2 regions of the Janthinobacterium sp. PSPC3-1 genome follow, and region 2 is predicted to be linked to the other one. Evidence: predicted binding sites of a transcription regulator. Region 2 holds the regulator's gene; the other holds the start of a gene.
What was found. The regulator sigma-54, encoded in region 2, starts transcription at its own class of promoters, with help from an activator protein. The targets are predictions, from matches to a motif close to TGGCANGNAANCTGCTTT.
Positions count from the first base shown of each region.

Region 1: ACP7B7_RS12000 (urease accessory protein UreD) is a predicted target of sigma-54. The motif match lies at 4,091-4,108, and genes of this name have one in related genera.

Region 1 covers NZ_JAFCTQ010000009.1:79,080-85,815, reverse strand. The annotation lists gene ACP7B7_RS12025 (urease accessory protein UreF) at 1-276, opposite strand, end outside; gene ureE (urease accessory protein UreE) at 276-788, opposite strand; gene ureC (urease subunit alpha) at 807-2,507, opposite strand; gene ACP7B7_RS12010 (urease subunit beta) at 2,509-2,838, opposite strand; gene ACP7B7_RS12005 (urease subunit gamma) at 2,868-3,170, opposite strand; gene ACP7B7_RS12000 (urease accessory protein UreD) at 3,188-4,057, opposite strand; gene ACP7B7_RS11995 (MFS transporter) at 4,196-5,560, opposite strand; gene ACP7B7_RS11990 (cytochrome P450/oxidoreductase) at 5,647-6,736, opposite strand, start outside.
Region 2 covers NZ_JAFCTQ010000002.1:271,869-278,604, forward strand. The annotation lists gene hpf (ribosome hibernation-promoting factor, HPF/YfiA family) at 40-399, opposite strand; gene ACP7B7_RS03430 (RNA polymerase factor sigma-54) at 468-1,946, opposite strand; gene lptB (LPS export ABC transporter ATP-binding protein) at 1,951-2,709, opposite strand; gene lptA (lipopolysaccharide transport periplasmic protein LptA) at 2,709-3,287, opposite strand; gene lptC (LPS export ABC transporter periplasmic protein LptC) at 3,308-3,913, opposite strand; gene ACP7B7_RS03450 (KpsF/GutQ family sugar-phosphate isomerase) at 3,965-4,975, opposite strand; gene ACP7B7_RS03455 (cation:proton antiporter) at 5,084-6,736, shown strand, end outside.

The sequences.
Region 1 (6,736 bases), on a different contig from region 2:
CGCCGTATCGCGCGAGGCGATAAAGCGTTCGCTCCACAGCCGTACGCTGTCGAAATCCTGCTGCTCGAAGGCCTGCATCAGGCGCCAGCACAACGGCGCCTCCCAGCGCGCCACCACGCCAGCCAGATGCTCGGCGATCCAGTGGCGCGCGCTGGCCGCATCGCGCACCAGACCGTTCTCCAGCGCCGCTTCCAGCCCCTGCGAATAGCTGTAGGCGCCGATCGGCAGGGCCGGGCTGGCAAACTGCAGCAGGTGCAGCAGGGATGCCGCCTGCATCAGGCGGCGTCGCCGGGACGGTGGATCTTCTGGCGCAGCGGCACGGGCGCGAGCAGATGCTGGCCGTGCTCGTGGTGGCCATGGCCGCCGCCGTAGGCGCCCGCCTCCGGCTCGAACGGCGCGCTTTCTTCCGTCACGGTGGCGTGCAGGCCTTCCAGCATTTCCTTCAACACCGGGTCCTTGCGGATGCGCAGGAAGCCGTCGCCCACCTGCGCCTGGGTGTGGCGGTTGCCCAGGTGGAAAGCGCAGCGCAGCAAGGTATGCGCGTCCGCGCAGCGCACCAGATAGGTCGGCTCACGCGCGGCGACGACCTGCACCACGCGGCCGTCCGGTCCCGTCATCAGTTCGCCGTCGCGCAGCACCGTGCCGCGCACCGTGAATACGGCCGCCTCTTCGCCGGTGGACAAGGTGGCGCGCAGCCGGCATTTTTCGCGCTGGTCGTACGGCAGCACCAGTTGTGCAATCACGGCGTGGCTGTCGTGCGCCGTCAGTTTGGTATGCAAAGTCAGCATGGTGATTCCCGATGAGTCCTAGAACAAGAAATAGCGCTGCGCCATCGGCAGCACGCTGGCCGCTTCGCACACCAGCAGCTGGCCGTCGGCGCGCACGGCGTAGGTTTCCGGGTCGACTTCCATCTGCGGCGTGGCGCTGTTGTGGATCATGTCGCGCTTGCGCAGGCCGCGCATGTTTTTCACCGCGATCAGCGATTTGTTCAGTTTCAGCTGATGGCCGATATCGAGGTCGTACGCCGCCTGCGACACAAACGTGAACGACTTTTTCAGGCCGCCGCCAAAGGCGCCAAACATCATGCGGTAATGCACCGGCTGCGGCGTCGGAATCGAGGCATTCGGGTCGCCCATCTGCGCCGCCGCGATCATGCCGCCCTTTAAAATCATCGACGGCTTGACGCCGAAGAAGGCCGGCTTCCACAGCACGATATCGGCGATCTTGCCCGGTTCGAGCGAGCCCACCACATGCGAGATGCCGTGCGTGATGGCCGGGTTGATGGTGTATTTGGCGATATAGCGCTTGACGCGGAAATTGTCATTGCGCGCGCCGTCCGGCGACAGCGAACCGCGCTGCACCTTCATCTTGTGCGCCGTCTGCCAGGTGCGCATGATCACTTCGCCGACCCGGCCCATGGCCTGCGAGTCGGACGACATCATCGAAATGGCCCCCAGGTCGTGCAGGATATCTTCGGCGGCGATCGTTTCGCGGCGGATGCGCGACTCGGCAAAGGCCACGTCCTCGGCGATCGCCGGGTCCAGGTGATGGCACACCATCAGCATGTCCAGGTGCTCGTCGAGCGTGTTGACGGTGAACGGGCGAGTCGGATTGGTCGACGACGGCAGCACGTTCGATTGGCCGACGGCGGCGATAATGTCCGGCGCGTGGCCGCCGCCCGCCCCTTCCGTGTGAAAGGTGTGGATGGTGCGGTCCTTGAAGGCGGCCAGAGTGTGTTCCAGGAAGCCCCCTTCGTTGAGGGTGTCGCTGTGCAGCGCCACCTGGATATCCATGCGGTCGGCCACCGACAGACAATTGTCGATGGCGGCCGGGGTGCTGCCCCAGTCCTCGTGCAGTTTCAGGCCGATGGCGCCGGCGCGCACCTGTTCTTCCAGGGGCATTGGCAGGCTCACGTTCCCTTTTCCCATGAAGCCCAGGTTCATCGGGAACGCGTCGGCCGCCGCCAGCATCGAGTGCAAATGCCACGGCCCCGGCGTGCAGGTGGTAGCGGCCGTGCCGACGGCCGGCCCGGTGCCGCCACCGAGCATGGTGGTCACGCCGCTCATCAGCGCTTCCTCGATCTGCTGCGGGCAGATGAAGTGGATGTGGGTGTCGACCCCGCCGGCCGTGACGATCATGCCTTCGCCGGCGATGATCTCGGTGGCGCCGCCGATCGCCAGGGTCACGCCCGGCTGGATGTCGGGATTGCCGGCCTTGCCGATGCCGAAGATCAGGCCGTTTTTCAGGCCGATGTCGGCCTTCACGATGCCCCAGTGATCGACGATGACGGCGTTGGTGATGACGGTATCCATCACCTCGGCCGCATTGCGCTGCGACTGGCCCATGCCGTCGCGGATCACCTTGCCGCCGCCGAATTTCACTTCCTCGCCATAGATGGCGTAATCGTGTTCGACTTCGATGAACAATTCCGTGTCGGCCAGGCGGATGCGGTCACCCTTGGTCGGGCCGAACATTTCGGCATAGGCGCTGCGGGGAATACTGGCCATCTCATTCCTTTCCGGGTGGAGTATCTTTCAATTCGCCCATGACTTCGCCATTGAAGCCGAAGACCTTGCGCTCGCCAGCCAGCGCCACCAGTTCCACGGTGCGCTGCTGGCCCGGCTCGAAGCGCACGGCGGTGCCGGCGGCGATGTTCAGGCGCATGCCATAGGCGCGCCAGCGCTCGAAGGACAGCGCCGGGTTGACTTCAAAAAAATGAAAATGCGAGCCGACCTGTATCGGCCGGTCGCCGCGATTGGCCACCACCACGGTAGCCGTGGTACGGCCCGCGTTGATGCTGATTTCGCCTTCTTCCAATCTGTATTCGCCTGGGATCATGTCCGGCTCCTGTAAAAATGCTGGGGTAACTACGGTATCGGGTTGTGCACGGTAACGAGCTTGCTGCCATCGGGAAAGGTCGCCTCGACCTGGATGTCGGGGATCATTTCGGCGATGCCGTCCATGACGTCGTCGCGCGTGAGGATCTGCGCGCCGTCCGACATCAATTGGGCCACCGACTTGCCGTCGCGCGCGCCCTCCATGATGGCCGCGCTGATCAGCGCCACCGCTTCCGGATAATTGAGTTTCAGGCCGCGCGCCAGGCGCCGCTCGGCCAGCAGCGAGGCCGTAAAAATGAGCAGCTTGTCTTTTTCGCGTGGTGTCAGATCCATGGTTGTCCTTTGTAGGTTCAGGTATTCCAGATGCGGGGCACCGCCGCCGCGCGCCCCAGCAGGGCCGGGCGCAGCAGCTGCCACGCGGCCAGCATCACGCGGCGCGCCGCCTCGCTGTCGTTGCACAGCAAACGTACCACCAGCACCGATTTCATTTGCGTCGCGCCAAACTGCGCGCCTTCGGGCACGGCCAGGTCGCGCAGCGCCGCCAGCACTGGTGCCGGCAACGGCGCGCCGACCGCCAGCAGGGTGGCGCACACGCTGTGGCCGGCCATGCCGAGCGCGCCTTGCATCAATGGGCCGCCGGCGGCCAGCACGCCCTGCTCCCACCACAGCAGCTTGCCGCCGCGGCGGATCTGCGTATGCTGGCTGATGCTGCCCGTATTGAACGATTCGCCCGAGGCGCTGCGGCCCAGGCAGACGATATCGAGGCCGAGGTAACTGGCGTCTTGCGCCAGTTCGACTTCATGGCGCAGGCGCACGCAGGCCTGGTCGAAGAAAATGCTCTCTTGCGGCAGCCATTCGATGGCCGCCCCGGCGCCCGCGCGCAGCACGATGTGCTGGCCCGAGACATGGCCGTTGGCGCGGTACCACTTGGCCGCGCCCGGAGACGTGAGCAAGGCATGCGCGCCAGCGCCCACCGTGGCGTCGACCGCCAGCTGATCGCCACCGACCACCCCGCCCGGCGGGTGCACGATAATGGCGTGGCAGACCGCGCCGCCTTCCGGATACAGCGGCTTTTGCACCCGCAGCGGGCCGCTGTGGCGGCGCTCGACCAGGCGGCTGACATCGCCATGCAGGGCAAAGCCCAGCGTCAGCTGCGCCTGCCACGCCCCATGGGAAGGCTCGGCAACGGTCGAAGAGATGGCGGTAGTGCAGTCGGGCATGGCAGGCGCTTGTGCAAGCAAATAAGCACTACCAAAGCACGATGCATGCCAATGCCGGGGCCGGCATCAGGAAGGGGAAAGTGAGAATCGCGCACCGCCGTGCAGCAGGTGCACCATGATGGTGCGCCTGCCCCACGGCTAATGCGACAGTTCGGCGCCCGCCGCCTGTCGCGTGCGCAGCAGGAAGCCGGCCGAGTATCGAATCGCGACAATGCCCAGCAGCGAGACGAGCGCCGGCACGGCCGCAGCGATGAAGAGCTGGCTTTGGGGCCACTGCAGATGCATCAGGTAGCCGCCCAGTACCGGCCCGATCACCGAACCGATGCGTCCTATCCCCAGGCTCCAGCCGATGCCGGTGGAACGCAGCTCGGTCGGGTAATACGTCGCCGCCAGCGCGTTCAGCGCGGGCTGGCCGCCGATAATGGTAAAACCGCTGATGAAGATCATCAGGAAAATGGCGCCCAGCGACGCGGCGACCAGCGGATTGCCGATCAGGGCGGTCGACACGATGGCCAGCACGAAGGTGGCCGTCAGCACCGGGGTGAACCCGACGCGGTCGATGATGCGCCCCAGTGCCAGCGTGCCGGCCACCCCGCCGATCCACAAGGTGGTACCGGCCAGCACGGCGTTCTGCGTCGAATAACCGGCTTCACGCATGACGGTCGGCAGCCAGTTCGACAAGAAATACATGGCCAGCAGATTGGCAAAATTCACGATCCACAGCAGCGTGGTGACTCTTGCGCGCCCGTCTTTGAACAGCGAGGCCACCGCTCCACCCCTGGTTTTTGCCGGTTCATCGAGCACCAGCTGCGCATCGTCCGGCAGCTGCAGGCCGGGCGCAACCAGCAGCAGGTTCTTGCGCATCTGCTGCTGGCTGCCCTTTTTGAACGCCAGGAACTGGATCGACTCCGGCAGGCGCCACCACATGATCACGCCGAGCAGCAGCGGAACGGCGCCACCGACGACGAATACCGAACGCCAGCCCCATGCGGGGATCAGCACGGCGCTGATCAACCCGCCGATCACGCCACCGAGGGTAAAGCCGCACGAGACCAGCATCATGACGCTGACCCGGGTACGGCGCGGACTATACTCGCCCGCCAGCGCCATCGCATTGGGCATGATGCAGCCCAGGCCCAGGCCGGCGGCGAACCTGAAGCCGACAAGCTGCGGAATCGAAGTGGCGAAGGCGGTCAGCAGCATGCACACCGAAAAGAACATGGTCGCGCCGATCAGCACCGGCCGCCGGCCGATCCTGTCGGCCAGGGTGCTGAAGGCCAGCGAGCCCACCAGCATGCCGAACAGGCCGGCGCCAAATACCGGCGACAGCACTTCCTTGCTCAGTCCCCATTCCTGGATCAGTGCGGGGGCCACATAAGCCATGGACTGCACGTCGAAACCATCCATCACCAGGCACATGCCGCACAAGGCGACAATCAGGACCTGGCTCCTGCCGAAGGTACTGCCATCGATGACCTGCTCGATATTGATCCTGCCGCTCATTGCCGTCTCCTCATTGCCGTCTCCTCATTTCCGTCTCCTTTATAGTTATTGTCAGCGCCGCGCACTGCGCCGGCCGCTCCCGCATGTCAAAGCGCCAGCACCAGCTTTTTTCCCGCCGCGCGCGAACAGCAAGCCATCATCTTCACGCTGGCCTCCCGTTCGGCGCGCGTCAGGACCACATCGCGGTGGTCGACCTGGCCTGCCAGCACCTGCACTTCGCACGAGCCGCACAGCCCCTCTTCGCAGTCGCTGCGGACCTCGACGCCGGCCGCCCGCAGCGCCGCCAGCACGGTCTGGTCGGCCCTGACGCCGACGACCCTGCCCGAGTCGCGCAGTTCCAGCTCGAAGGCATGCTCCTTCGCCGGATCGAGCACCGTCGCGGTCGCAATAAAATGCTCGGTTCTCAAGGCATCGCCGGGCCAGGCCGCGCAGCAGTCCTGCAGCGCCCGCAGCATGCCCACCGGACCGCAGGCATAGATCTGCGTGCCCGGCTCGGGGTTGGCCAGCAATGCCGGCAGGTCGTTGCGCCGCCCTTCGTCGCCGGCATGCACGTGCAGCCGCTCGCCATGCAGCTGCGCCAGTTCAGCCAGAAAGGCCATGGTCTTGCGGCTGCGGCCGCTGTAATGCAGCTCGTATGCCATGCCGAGCGCCCGCGCCCTGCGCGCCATTGCGCCGATCGGCGTGATGCCGATGCCGCCGGCGATAAAGATCGCCCTGGGCGCCGATTCGTCCATCCGGAAGTGATTGCGCGGACCGCGGATATGGACCATATCGCCGGCGCGCAAATGGGCGTGGATCCAGGCCGAGCCGCCGCGCCCTTCCGGCTCGCACAGGACCGTGATCTCGAGGGCCGAGGCATCGTCCGGGTCGCCGCACAGGGAATACTGGCGTATCAATGCCGGCGCGCCGCACTCGATATCGATATGCGCGCCCGGTGTCCAGCGCGGCAGCGCGGCGCCATCGAGCGCGGTAAAACGCAGCTTGACGACGCCTTCGGCAACCGGGGTCACGCTGGCCACCCGCACCGGGCGCGTGATCGCGTGGCGCGCAGGCTCGCCAATACGCACCGGCACCCGCGCGTCGAGCAGGGCCCGGTTCGCGCGTTCCGGATTGCGCGCCGGATCCCATTGCACAAGCAAATGCTCCGGCCCGCGGAACGAGGTATTCGGTACATAG
Region 2 (6,736 bases):
CGCGCCCTTAGTTGATCACAACAATCTGGAGCGGCAGGCCTAGACGGCGGCGGCTTCTTCAGGAGTGTTGTCTGGCAGATGCTTGATCGCCTCTTTACCGTGCCCTTGCACTTTGGTTTTGTACTTCATCACTTGCCGGTCCAGCTTGTCGATCAGGCTGTCGATCGCGGCATACAGGTCTTGCGCCAGGCTTTCCACGTAGACGGTCTTGCCGCTCAGTCGCAGATTCACTTCGGCCTTCTGGCGTTTTTCTTTCTCTTTGAGGTTGTCGACGGTCAGAATCACGGCAATATCGATAACGTGATCGAAATGGCGTTTCACGCGCTCCAGTTTGGTTTGTACGTATTCACGGATGGCTGGTGTCACTTCGAGATGATGTCCGCTGATGGTGAGATTCATACACACTCCTAAAGATGATCGGGTTCGTGCGGTGTCCATCGTTCCGGCCCGCAGAGGAACCGAAAAAACTACAAAGACTTACGCAGACTCACTGGCGGAATTTTCAACGCTTCCCGGTATTTGGCAACAGTACGTCGCGCAATCACCATGCCTTGTTCCCCCAGCATGTCCGCAATCTTACTGTCGGATAAAGGATTTTTAGGGTTCTCTGCTCCTGTCAATTGCACGATCAAGGCCCGTATCGCCGTCGATGACGCCTCCCCTCCTGCTTCGGTGGCGACGTGGCTGCCAAAGAAATACTTCAACTCAAACATTCCATGCGGGGTCAGCATGTACTTTTGGGTTGTTACCCGCGAGATAGTACTCTCGTGTAAACCCAGTGTATCAGCTATTTCGCGAAGCACAAGTGGCCGCATGGCAACTGCGCCGTGCGAGAAAAAATCCTTTTGCCGTTCCACGATCGCCTGCGCCACGCGCAGGATGGTGTCGAAGCGCTGGCGCATGTTCTTGATCAGCCACTTGGCTTCCTGCAACTGCGCACCCATGCCGCCTTCGCCCTTGCCCTGCTTGAGCAGGTTGGCGTACATGGCGTTCACGCGCAGGCGCGGCATGACGTCATTGTTGAGCGATACCTGCCAGCCATTGCGGGCCCGCTTGACCACCACGTCCGGCACCACGTAATCGGACACGTCGGAAGCGAACACGGCGCCCGGATGCGGGTTGCACAAGCGAATCACGGTCTGTGCTTCGCGCAAGTCTTCATCGTCGCAGTCGAGGGCTTTCTTGAGCTTGTTGAAGTCGCGCTGGGCGAACCAGGTCAGGTGTTTCTCGACGATGTTCAAGGCCATGCGCCGCGTCACCAGCGCCACCTGCGGCAAGCGTTTGATCTGCAGCGCCAGGCATTCGGACGCATTGCGCGCACCCACGCCGGCCGGGTCGAAACTTTGCAGCAGCGACAGCGCCGTGCGCAGCTCATCCGCATCGACTTCCAGTTCTTCCGGCAGGCGCGCCAGGATATCGTCGAGCGGCTCTTCCAGGTAGCCATTGTCGTCGAGCGCATCGATGATCAATTCCACCAGCGCGCGGTCGCGCAGCTCCAGCACGGTCACGCGCATCTGTTCCATCAGGTGTTCGCGCAAGGTGCAGTGATGGGCCTCCAGTTGCGGACGGGAATCCTCGTCATCGGGCGCCTTGCCGCGGCTGGCCTCGTTCCAGTCGCTGTCGCCGCCCTCGGACGCGGCCGTGCTCTCGCCGCCATCGCCGTCAAACGACTCCGCTTCGGCGGCTGGCGCCGGCGCTTCCTGGCCCGGCGGCGCCGGTGGCGCTTCGCCGGGGGCGGCGGTCGAACTCAGGGCGCCATCGGACAGCAGGCGCAGCGAGCGGTCGAGCGGATCGTCGAGCCGTTCCAGCAAGGGATTATCGGTCAGCAATTGCTCCAGCTCCTGGTGCAATTCCAGCGTGGACAGTTGCAGCAGGCGTATCGATTGCTGTAATTGCGGCGTCAGTGCCAGGTGCTGCGAGGTGCGCAGTTGCAGGGATTGTTTCATTGGCTTACATGCGGAAGTGTTCGCCCAGATACACCCGGCGTACCGACTCGTTGGCGATGATGTCGTCGGGCCGGCCCGACGCCAGCACCGAGCCCTGGTTGATGATGTAGGCGCGGTCGCAGATGCCCAGCGTTTCGCGCACATTATGGTCGGTGATCAGCACGCCGATATTGCGTTCCTTCAAAAACCGCACGATGCGCTGGATTTCGATCACGGCGATCGGATCGACGCCGGCGAACGGTTCGTCGAGCAGCACGAAACGCGGGTCGGTGGCCAGCGCGCGGGCGATTTCCACGCGGCGCCGCTCGCCGCCCGACAGCGACAGCGCCTGGTTTTCGCGCAGCTTTTCAATTTGCAAGTCGGCCAGCAGTTTGTCGAGGCGTTCTTCGATTTCGGCCTTTTTCAGGGGCCGGCCGTCGACTGTCTGGATTTCCAGCACGGCGCGGATATTGTCTTCCACCGTCAGCTTGCGAAACACCGACGCTTCCTGCGGCAGGTAGGACAGGCCCATCTGCGCGCGGCGGTGGATCGGCAGGCTGGAAATGTCGACGCCGCTGATATCGATGGTGCCGCCATCGGACGGCACCAGGCCGACGATCATGTAGAACGAGGTGGTCTTGCCGGCGCCGTTCGGACCCAGCAGGCCCACCACTTCGCCGCATTCGACTTGCAGCGACACATCATGCACGACTTGCCGCTTGCCATAGGTTTTCTGCAGCCCCCGCACGATCAGGGTGCTGCCGCAACGTACATTATTGTCCATTATTTCTTCCCTGGCGCAGGCGCGGCGGGGGCTTTCTCCGCCGCCGGCTTGTTCTTCGGCTGGATCACCATGCGCACGCTGCCGGCGCCGGGGGAACTGGTGCCGCTGTCGCTGTTTTCCATATTGAATAATTCATTGCGGCTGTCATACGAAATGAAGGCGCCGTTGGCCACGTCGGTCGGCTTGACGCCTTGCAGGCGCGTCAGCTTGGCCTTGGAAAACAGTTTCACGACTTCCGTCTTGTTGTTGTATTCCACCCGTTCCGCTTCGCCTTCCACCCACAGGTCGCCTTCGCCGTCGCGCTTCTGGCGAAAGGTGGCCAGCTTGCCCGCCTCGCCCCAGAAAGTGATGAACTGGTAGCCCTGCGGATCTTCCGTGATCAGGGCGCGCCCCGCCTTCATGGTCAGGGTGCCCTTCACCAGCACCACGTCGCCGGTCAGGGTGCGGGTCTGCTTGATGTCATCGACCTGGCCGCGCTGGGCGGTGATGACGGCTTCCTTGTCCGAGTCGGCCTTTTCGGCATGGGCGCTGCCCATCACGGCCAGGGAAAACAAGCTCAACAGCAAGATTTTTTTCATTTTGATTTGGTCCTCTTTATTTATTTGGCCGGCACGGCTTTGCGCGGCGGAATCACGATGCGCACCGAGCTCGGCACTTCCACCACGCTGGAGGCATTGTTGGCCTTCAGGCCCACGCCGGTCACGTGCGAACGCCCCGACAGCAGGTCGACCGGCACGGCCGACTCCATCCGCTCTTCATCGGGAAAGATCGTCAGCGCCTCGGTCTTCAGCGTCATGTTCTGGGTTTTGGGACCGGCCACGCGGTCGATCACGACATTGCGCGACAATTGCAGCCGCGTATTGCCCTGGTCGATATGCGCCAGCTCGGCCGTCATGTTCAGGGGCGGCACGCCCGGGCTGATCTTGCGCACGAAAGGCTGGTCGATATCGGAGGAATCGTCGGCCGGGTAATGCGTGAGCTTGGCGCCGGAGACGATATAGCTTGGTTTACCCTGCAAGTCCATGCGCACCAGGCTGAAATTGGTAACGAAATAATCGGGCTCATCCAATTTCTTGCCGGCACTGACGTCCTGGCTGCTCTTGTTCATCACTTCAAGCAGCCAGAAGCTGCCCAGCGCCACCGCGACGGCGCCCAGCACGGTAAAAATCATGCGCCAGCGATGGGCGCCTTCTGGCTTACGCATAGTGTTTCACTCTCAAAAATAGGCCTGCTCCGCTGGAGCGGCACACCGGCATCAGATGACCTTCGCCTGGGTCAGGTCATGGATATGCAAGGCGCCGACCAGCTTGCCGTCAAGGTCGACCACCAGCATCTGGTTGATGCGGTGCTGTTCCATCACGGCCACCGCGTCGACGGCCAGGCGGTCGGGCGCGATGCTGCGCGGCTGCGCATGCATCACGTCGCGGATCGCCACTTGCGTGAAATCCTGCACGCGCTCGAACATGCGGCGCAGGTCGCCATCGGTAAATACGCCCACCGGACGGTCATCCGCATCGACGATGGCCGTCATGCCCATGCCCTTTTTCGTCATTTCTTCCAGTGCCTGCAGCAGCGAGGCATCCGCCGGCACTTTCGGCACCCGTTCGCCGCTGCGCATCACGTCATGCACATGCGTCAGCAGGCGCCGGCCCAGCGCGCCGCCCGGATGCGAACGGGCAAAATCTTCTTCCTTGAAGCCGCGCAGGTCCAGCAGCGCCACGGCCAGCGCGTCGCCCAGCGCCAGGGTGACGGTGGTGCTGGCGGTCGGCGCCAGGTTCAGCGGACAGGCTTCTTTTTCCACCGAAATATCGAGGTGGACGTCGGCCAGTTGCGCCAGGCTCGATTGCGGCTTGCCCGTCATGGCGATCAGCACGCCGCCCATGCGCTTGACGACCGGCATGATGGCCATCAGTTCGGCCGATTCGCCGGAATACGAGATGGCGATAAAGGCGTCGTCCGAGGTGACCATGCCCAGGTCGCCATGGGCCGCTTCGGCCGGATGGACGAACATGGCCGGCGTGCCGGTCGAGGCCAGGGTGGCGGCGATCTTGCGCGCGATATGGCCGGACTTGCCGATGCCGGACACCACCACGCGGCCCTTGCATTCGAGCAGCAGCGCCACCGCGCGGCCGACGCTGTCGTCGGTGGCCAGGCGGGCGTGCAGCGCAACGATGGCGTCCGCCTCGATCTGCAAGGTGGTGCGGGCCAGCGCCACGGCGCGCTCGCTTGTGGCTTTCATGTCACTTCGATCAAAAGCTTTCTGCATTGTTTTTTCATGGGTTACACTCATGCCCAAAGTATAAACGAATTAGGAAAGCAAAAAACTTGCCAGTCACAACAAACAACGATTTCCACTGACCACCCCGGGCAACCCATGTTTTCCTCGCTAGAATTGACCCTGATGTTACTCGGCAGCGCCGTGCTTGGCGTGGTTGCTTTCAGAATGTTGCACTTGCCCCCCATGCTCGGCTACCTGGCGGTCGGCATCATCATCGGCCCCCATGCGCTGGGCCTGGCTGCCGAGAATGAAGCGAGCCATACCCTGGCCGAATTCGGCGTTGTCTTCCTGATGTTTTCCATCGGGCTCGAGTTTTCCCTTCCCAAGTTTCTTGCCATGCGGCGCATCGTTTTCGGCCTCGGCATGGCGCAGGTGGTCACCACCATCGTCGCCACCGTCGTCTTCGGCTGGTTCGTCGGGCGCTACCTGTCGGCCTACTTCCACCTCAGCTGGCAGGCCGCGTTTGCCCTGGGCGGCGCGCTGGCCATGTCGTCGACGGCCATCGTGTCAAAAATGCTGACAGAACGGCTGGAGCTTGAAAGCGAACACGGCCGCAAGATCATCGGCATCCTGCTGTTCCAGGACCTGGCCGTGGTGCCGCTGCTGATCCTGATTCCCGCGCTGACCAAAGACTCCGACAACCTGGCCGAAACCCTGGCCTGGGCCGGCGCCAAGGCCGTGGTGGTGCTGATCCTGCTGCTGTTCCTGGGGCAAAAAATGGTGCGCGGCTGGCTGACCATCGTCGCCAAGCGCCGCTCGCAGGAACTGTTCATGCTCAACCTGCTCTTGATCACCCTAGGCGCGGCCTGGATCACGGAACGGGCAGGCTTGTCGCTGGCCCTGGGGGCTTTTGTCGCCGGCATGCTGATCTCCGAGACCGAATTCAAGCACCAGGTGGAAGAGGATATCAAACCTTTCCGCGACGTGCTGCTGGGCCTGTTTTTCATCACGGTCGGCATGCTGCTCAATATCCGCGTGGTGATCGACAACTGGTGGCTGGTGCTGCTGCTGCTGGGCGCGCCCGTGCTGCTGAAATTCGCCCTGATCGCCGGCCTGGCGCGGTTGTTTGGTTCCAGCAACGGCGTGGCCCTGCGCACCGGGCTGGGGCTGGCCCAGGCCGGCGAATTCGGCTTCGTGCTGCTCAATCTGGCCGGCGGCATCAAGCTGATGGACCCGTTCGTGGTGCAGGTGGTGCTGGCGGCGATGGTGCTGTCGATGCTGATCGCGCCCCTGCTGATCGCGAAATCGGACGCCATCGTCATGAAGCTGGCCGCCAATGACTGGATGATGCAGTCGCTGGCGCTGACGAAAATCGCCACCCGTACCATGGCGGCCCAGAAACACGTGCTGATCGCCGGCTTCGGGCGCAGCGGGCAAAGCCTGGCGACACTACTGACGGAAGAAAAGATCGAGTACCACGCGCTGGACCTGGACCCGGAACGGGTGCAGGAAGCGCAGCTGGCCGGCGCCCATGTGTCGTACGGCGACGCGGGCCGGCGCGAAAGCCTGGTGGCGGCCGGCATTTACCGGGCCAGCGCCGTGGTGATTACCTATGCCAACACGCCGGCGGCCCTGCGGCTGCTGCATATGGTCAATGAACTGGCGCCGACCCTGCCCGTCATCGTGCGCAGCTACGACGACAGCGACCTGGACCTGCTGCGCGACGCGGGCGCCACCGAAGTGGTGCCGGAACTGATGGAAGGCAGCCTGATGCTGGCCTCGCACGCGCTGATCATGATGGGCGTGCCG